One region of the Rhizobium sp. P2_G2 genome, then DNA from elsewhere that is predicted to be linked to it. Evidence: predicted binding sites of a transcription regulator. Region 1 holds the regulator's gene; the other holds the start of a gene.
The links. The regulator PhoB, encoded in region 1, activates phosphate uptake and scavenging genes when phosphate is short. The targets are predictions, from matches to a motif close to TGTCATNNANCTGTCAT.
Positions count from the first base shown of each region.

Region 2: a site for PhoB is predicted at 2,485-2,501, ahead of AC1D06_RS27710 (UDP-2,3-diacylglucosamine diphosphatase). Genes of this name have one in related genera too.

Region 1 covers NZ_JBFUFF010000002.1:37,759-41,293, reverse strand. Annotated here, with positions in the region: gene phoR (phosphate regulon sensor histidine kinase PhoR) at 1-486, shown strand, start outside; gene phoU (phosphate signaling complex protein PhoU) at 713-1,426, shown strand; gene phoB (phosphate regulon transcriptional regulator PhoB) at 1,581-2,264, shown strand; gene AC1D06_RS02495 (hypothetical protein) at 2,498-3,535, opposite strand, start outside.
Region 2 covers NZ_JBFUFF010000055.1:1,312-4,846, forward strand. Annotated here, with positions in the region: gene AC1D06_RS27700 (Glu/Leu/Phe/Val family dehydrogenase) at 1-12, shown strand, start outside; gene AC1D06_RS27705 (hypothetical protein) at 345-1,553, shown strand; gene AC1D06_RS27710 (UDP-2,3-diacylglucosamine diphosphatase) at 1,590-2,441, opposite strand; gene AC1D06_RS27715 (DUF2865 domain-containing protein) at 2,595-3,535, shown strand, end outside.

The DNA.
Region 1 (3,535 bases):
TCGCGGCTCGAGATCAAGGCGCGCGTCGCGCCGGAGGACGCCGTCGACCTGGTGCCGCTCATCGGCTCGGTCTGCGATGCGCTGGCGCCGCTGGCAACCGACCTCGGCGTCGAGATCAAGCGGCATCTGCCCGACCATGCCATCAATGTCAGCGGCGATCGCGACGAGCTGACCCAGGTGTTCGAGAACCTGATCGAGAACGCCTGCAAATACGGCCAGGAGGGCAAGATCGTCGACGTGACGCTGATCGAAAAGCCGCGCCAGCCGATCGAGGTCAGTGTCATCGACTACGGTCCCGGCATTCCCGAAGACCAGGTCCCGCGCCTGACCGAACGCTTCTATCGCGTCAATGTCGAGAGCAGTCGCTCGAAGAAGGGCACCGGCCTCGGATTGGCAATCGTCAAGCACATCCTGACGCGGCACCGCGCCCGCCTGCTCATCCGATCGGAACTCGGCCGCGGCAGCACATTCACCGTGCGCTTCTGACAAAAACGCAGCAATCCCTCCGGCTCGACCGAAAGGATTGACTTTTCAGCACTTTAGTCTGTCATAAATCTTTCGTGACTTTGACATAAAACCCTGGCGTAAAGCGGCTAATGAAAACTTGGCCGACCCTATGTTCCTTGCCAACCCGGATAACCGGCGGCCCAGGACATAGGGGCCGCTTCGGCCGATCCAAAACCGCGCCGGCCGCCCGCCGGTTGGAGGACTATTGATGACCGCACACATCTATTCCGCCTTTGACGAGGAGCTGGCCAACCTTTCCCGCCGCATCGCCGAAATGGGCGGCATGGCCGAGCAGATGGTTTCCGACTCGGTCAAGGCGCTGGTCACGTCGGACTCGGCGCTGGCGCAGCGCGTGATCTCGGAAGACGTGATCATGGACCAGACCGAGCGCGATATCGGCGACAGCGCCATCCTGATGATCGCCAAGCGCCAGCCGGTGGCGTCGGACCTGCGCGAGATCGTCGGTTCGATCCGCATCGCCGCCGATCTCGAACGCGTCGGCGATCTCGGCAAATCCAACGCCAAGCGCGTCATTGCCGTGCAGACCACCGGCATTCCGCGGCCGCTCGCCCGCGGCATCGAACATCTCTCCGAACTGGCGCTGACCCAGCTCAAGGACGTGCTCGACGTCTATGCCACCCGCTCGGCGGAAAAGGCCGAGGTGATCCGCCAGCGCGATGGCGAGATCGACGCCGTCTATACCTCGCTGTTCCGCGAAATGCTCACCTACATGATGGAAGACCCGCGCAACATCACGCCCTGCACGCATCTCCTGTTCTGCGCCAAGAACATCGAGCGCATCGGCGACCATGCGACCAATATCGCGGAAACCATCTACTACATGAAGACGGGCGAACAGCCGACCGGCGAACGCGTCAAGGAAGACAATACGGCTTCCGTGGTGCAGCCGGGCCAGTGATGCCGATTGCGCATTTCGGCCAGCTGCCGCCAATGGCGTCCCTGGCCGCCGATCATCAGCGCCGGCATCGGACGAGACTATGCCGGTAGTAACAATCGCAGCCGCCTGGGCGCGGGGCACGCGCCAGGCGTGATTGCCGACGGAGCAGAGTACCATGCAGCCGAGAATTATGGTTGTGGAAGACGAGGAAGCGCTGGGCACGCTGCTCAGCTACAACCTCGAAGCAGAGGGATATGACGTCGAGGTGATCCCGCGCGGCGACGAGGCGGATATCCGCCTGCAGGAGCGCGTCCCGGACCTGTTGCTGCTCGACTGGATGCTGCCCGGCGTGTCCGGCATCGAATTGTGCCGTCGGCTCAGGATGCGCCCCGAAACCGAGCGCCTGCCGGTGATCATGCTCACCGCCCGCGGCGAGGAAAGCGAGCGCGTCCGCGGCCTGTCGACCGGCGCCGACGACTATGTCGTCAAACCGTTCTCGACCCCGGAACTGATGGCCCGCATCAAGGCCATGCTGCGCCGGGTGCGGCCCAACGCCATTTCCTCGATCCTCAAATGCGGCGATGTCGAGCTCGACCGCGAAACCTACCGCGTCCACCGCCGCTCCCGCGAAATCCGCCTCGGACCGACGGAATTCAAGCTGCTGGAATTCTTCATGTCGTCGCCGGGCCGGGTGTTCTCCCGCTCGCAACTGCTCGACGGCGTCTGGGGCCACGACATCTATGTCGACGAACGCACCGTCGACGTCCATGTCGGGCGGTTGCGCAAGGCGCTCAATCTGTCGAACATGCCGGATGTGATCCGCACCGTGCGCGGTGCGGGGTATGCGATGGAAGTGTGATTGGCCGTTCGCTTCGTTGGCGTTTGCGGTTCACCCCCCTCTGTCCTGCCGGACATCTCCCCCTCAAGGGGGGAGATTGGCAAGAGGCTTGCTCACCGCTCCACATCGCCAACGAAGAGTGAATTCACGATGGGAATTTGGGGCAGCAAGAGCGCCCCATCCAATCTCCCCCCTTGAGGGGGAGATGTCCGGCAGGACAGAGGGGGGTGGCGCCAGGCGCCATTGCTTTCAGCTCAAGCCCCCGGCCCAATCCTGATCCCATAAAGCCGGATCGCCCGCCCCTGCCCAGTCAGATCACTGTTGATGATCACAAACCCCGGCTCGTTCGGCGCCTGCTTGCCATCAAACTTCACCTGGATCAGCTCATCCACCCGCTCATTGGAGATCGTGAACCGATGCCGCCCGCAATCGCCGAGGCTGGCGAAGGCGCATTGGATATAGATCTGCGACGGTTTGTCGCCATCGGCGCGTAGCGTCACAGCCAGCGTCGAGGTCTTGCCCGCAAGATTCTTCAGCACATCGGCCGGCACCTCGATCCGCACTTCGCCATCCTGGTCCGGCGCATTCGAGATGATCATGATCGCCTTGCCGTCGCTGTCGGTGACGTCGCTGACCTTGGCCTGCGACGCCGGCTTGACCGCACTGGTGTCGCCGGGCTTGAGCACGCTCACCCAATCGCCGGAAAAGCCGCGCAGCGGATCGAGCGGGGTTTTCAGCGGCACCTTCGGATCGAAATCCTCGCTCTGCAATTGCTTGGGGATGAAATCGAAATCGCCGCCGCCATGCATGGCCGCACCGATCATGCCGGTCGCATAGGCCCACCAGGCACCGAAGCCGATGACGCCCAGCAGCACGCAATAGACGAACAGCGACACGATCCAGGAGCCGCGCCGGCGTCGCGCGGCACGCTTCTGCGGCGCCACCTTGCGCCCTTCCGGCGTCGAAGGCTCGGCCCAGGCCGGATCCTCTTCCTCATGCCGGATATTTTGCGCCCGTCCCTTGCCGCGCGCTTCGGCGACCAAAGGTGCGTCGATCACCGGTTCGACCCGCCGCGTTCTTGCGCCGGCTTTGGACGGTGCGCGCTCATCGCGGGTGGCCGAAAAATCGGAAAACGCGCCGTCTTCCTCGATCTCCGGCGGTATCGCGCGCGCCACGACCGGCTCCGCCATGGGCGTGACCGGCTGCGCCGCCTGGCGCACCGGCTCGACAATCGGCGGCTCGCGCCGTGAAGGCTGAGCCGGCTCAGGCCAGGCCGACGGCGGCGCATCGAC
Region 2 (3,535 bases), on a different contig from region 1:
CTGTTCCCGTGAGATGAGCTCGCCGGACGGCGAATATGACGTGGCGGGAATTGCCTCGCCGCGTCCATTGCTTGGCGAGCGGACACGCCATCGCGCATCCCCTGGCCATTTCCGTCGATGTCGTCCGCGAAGGCTTGGCTGATATAGTCGTGATCGCTTATTTAGTTCAGTTGCACAGACAAAGCACATCTGTTAACTTTTGTCGGCGAGGAAATACTAAAGACGAAGCCTTCCCTCATCTTTCTGCAGTTTCGACCATCACTGATGTAGATGGGCTACGACTGCAGCAATGACACCATACCTGCTGAGAATTGCTGTTCATCCCAAGCCACGGAGACGAGCCAATGGCCGACTTCACCATCAAGGGTACCAAGCATTCCGTCACCAATCTCAATCAGTCCGACAGTACCTGGACAGTCCTTGCGAGCGCCACGATCGACGTCAGGAACAATTCAGCGTTTTTTGAAGATTCCGATGTGTCGGGCAATACGCTGGTCAACAACGGCCACGTAACCGCCAACAACGGCGAGCACACGATCACGTTCTTTCTGGACGGCGAGGGAACCAACGTCACCAACAGCAAGAGCGGCGTCATCAATGGCTTGACCGGCGTCCGGCTGGGCGGCGATCAACAGACGATGGTCAATGACGGCCTGATATCCACGAGCGAAGAGGGAATAATGATCTTTGGCAAGAGGAGCCATGTGACCAATCACGGCGATATCGTCACCGGCGGCACCTCCATCGACCTGATCGATTGCAACCATTCCATCATCGACAATGCGGCCGACGGCAAAATCAAGTCCACCGGCGGCACCGGCATTTCCTTTTCCACGGATCCGGGCACATCGATTACCTTCAGGAATGAAGGCGTTGTCACATCGAAATTCGATGCCATTTCCGGATCGGATGGCAACGACAAGGTCATCAACCACGGCACGATCAACGGAAATGTCAGCCTCGGCAACGGCAACAACCTTTTCGACACGCGCGGCGGCACCTTTACCGGCACCTTCACGGCCGGCGACGGCGACGACACGCTGATCACCGACAATGCGGCCATCGGATTTTCCAATACCTCAGCGGATGACGGCACGGATACGGTCAAATCGACCGTGTCCTACACGTTGAGCGCCAATGTCGAAATTCTGCGCCTGCTCGGTCATGGCAATATCAACGGCACCGGCGCCAGCGGCGCAGAGGGACAGGAGATTTTCGGCAATTCCGGCAACAATGTCATCAAGGCTTTGGGGGTCGACAACACTCTGTCCGGCGGCCGAGGCGACGACACTTTATCCGGCGCAGCGTTTTCGTCCGATACCTTCCTGTTTGCGACAGGCGACGGCAAGGACACCATAAAGAACTTCGTCGAGGGCCAGTTTGCGGATCATCTCGACGTCTCCAAGTGGAGCGCGATCACCGATTTCAACGACCTCATGGATCATCACGTCAAGGACGTCCATGGCGGCGTCATGATCTTCGCCGGTCAGGACAGCGTGCTGCTCCAGGGGCTCGAGAAAGCCAATCTCACCGAGGATAATTTCGTGTTCTGACGAACAGAAAGAGCCGAGTCAAAGCCAGGACAGGCTCTACGCCGCCTGCGGCTCCTTGATCGGCGCGGTCAGCAGGCGGATCGGCACGAGCGGGCCGTCGGTCGGATTGACATTGCCTACATTCTGCCAGCGGATCAGTTCCATGCTGCCATCGAAATGCTCGACGATGGCCGTGCAGCTTTCCACCCAATCCCCCGTGTTGATATAGGTGGTGCCACCTATATCCTCGATAATCGCGTGATGGATGTGGCCGCAGATGACGCCGTCGACCTGATGGCGGCGAGCTTCTTCGGCGACAACGTTCTGGAACTCGCCGATGAAGTTGACGGCCCGCTTGACTTGCTGCTTGGCCCAGGCCGAAAACGACCAATAGGGCAGGCCAAGAACGCGGCGCACCTTGGCGATCCAGACGTTGAGCAGCATGGCCATGTCATAGGCCCAGTCGCCGAGATGAGCGATGAATTTTGCGTTGCGGACGACGACATCGAACTCGTCGCCGTGCAGCACAAGGTAACGCTTGCCGTCGGCCGCCTCGTGGATGATGTTCATCTCGACTTCGATACCGCCGAAATGCACGCCCGGATAATCGCGCATGAAGCTGTCATGATTGCCCGGGATGTAAACGATACGGGCGCCCTTGCGGCCCTTGCGCAACAGCTTCTGGACGACGTCGTTGCAGTTCTGCGGCCAGTGCCACGAGCGCTTCAGCCGCCAGCCATCGACGATGTCGCCGACCAGGATGATCGTCTCCGCATCATGACAGCGCAGGAAGTCCAGGAGGAAGTCCGCTTTCGCCGCCTTCGATCCGAGATGGAGGTCCGAGAGGAAGATGGTGCGAAACCTGCGGGCCTCGACATTGTCAGCGTGGGTTTCTGCTTCTTCGGACATAGCCTGCCTCACGAAAATCTAGCCTCTCGAAAATCAGACTCCTGTATCAGCTTTATGACAGGCCGAGATTTACCCTTGCCATTAAGCCGGCCTTCACGGTTTTCGGGCATGTTTTGAGCTCGAAACGACATTTTTGCCGCTGAAGACCAAGCCATGACCGCTTATCTGAGAACGACCGCCGCGGCGTTGCTGCTCGGGCTTTTGCCGACGGCTCATGCAGTCGCCTCCGATAGCTGTGATCAACTCCGCTTTCAGTTCGCCACGCTGACGGACAATGATGAGCCCAATGTCGAGGCGGAAAAATATGCCCGCGCCATCAATGCGCAGAAGCAGAGCCTTGCCGTGCTCGAACTCACTTTGCGCAAGGTCGGATGTTCCTCCGGCAGCCTGATGGTGATCGGCGGACCGAATGCCATGAAATGCGAACATCTCGGCGCCAAGCTGGACCGGATGAAGCGCAATCTCGAAATCCTCGAAAACAAGCGCGTGTCGCTGACATCGGAAGGCGGCATCAACAAGCGCCAGCAGATCATCGACGCGCTCAAGCAAGAGCGCTGCAACGAGGAGCCGCAACTGGTGAGCACGCCAAGCGAGGACGGCACGGAGCCTTTGGTGCGCGACGATCCCAATGGTTTCGAGACGATCCGCGTGCCCTCGGGTGAACCGGACTACCACGGCAGCCAGTTCGTCGATCTCGGCGGCACGGCGACGAACGGCACCCTGCGTACCATGTGCGTACGGACCTGCGACGGCGCTTACTTTCCTGTTTCGTCGAATGCCTCGCCGCTGAATTTCCAGCGCGACGCACAGGTCTGCTMGATGATGTGCCCCGGCACCGAGACGGAACTCTATTACCATCCGCTGATGTCGGAGAGTTCCGAAATGCGCTCGGCGGTGACGGGCCATCCCTATTCGGACCTGCCGACGGCCTATAAATTCCGCGTGGAAAAGCCGGGGAGCCAACCGCAATGCGGCTGCAACTTCTCACTCTATTACAAGGAGATGATGAGGCGGCAATCCTATGTCGACGATCCCGCGAGCATCCCTAAGAAGGAAAGCGCTATCGTCTGGGTCAAGCCGGCGCTCAGGCCGAG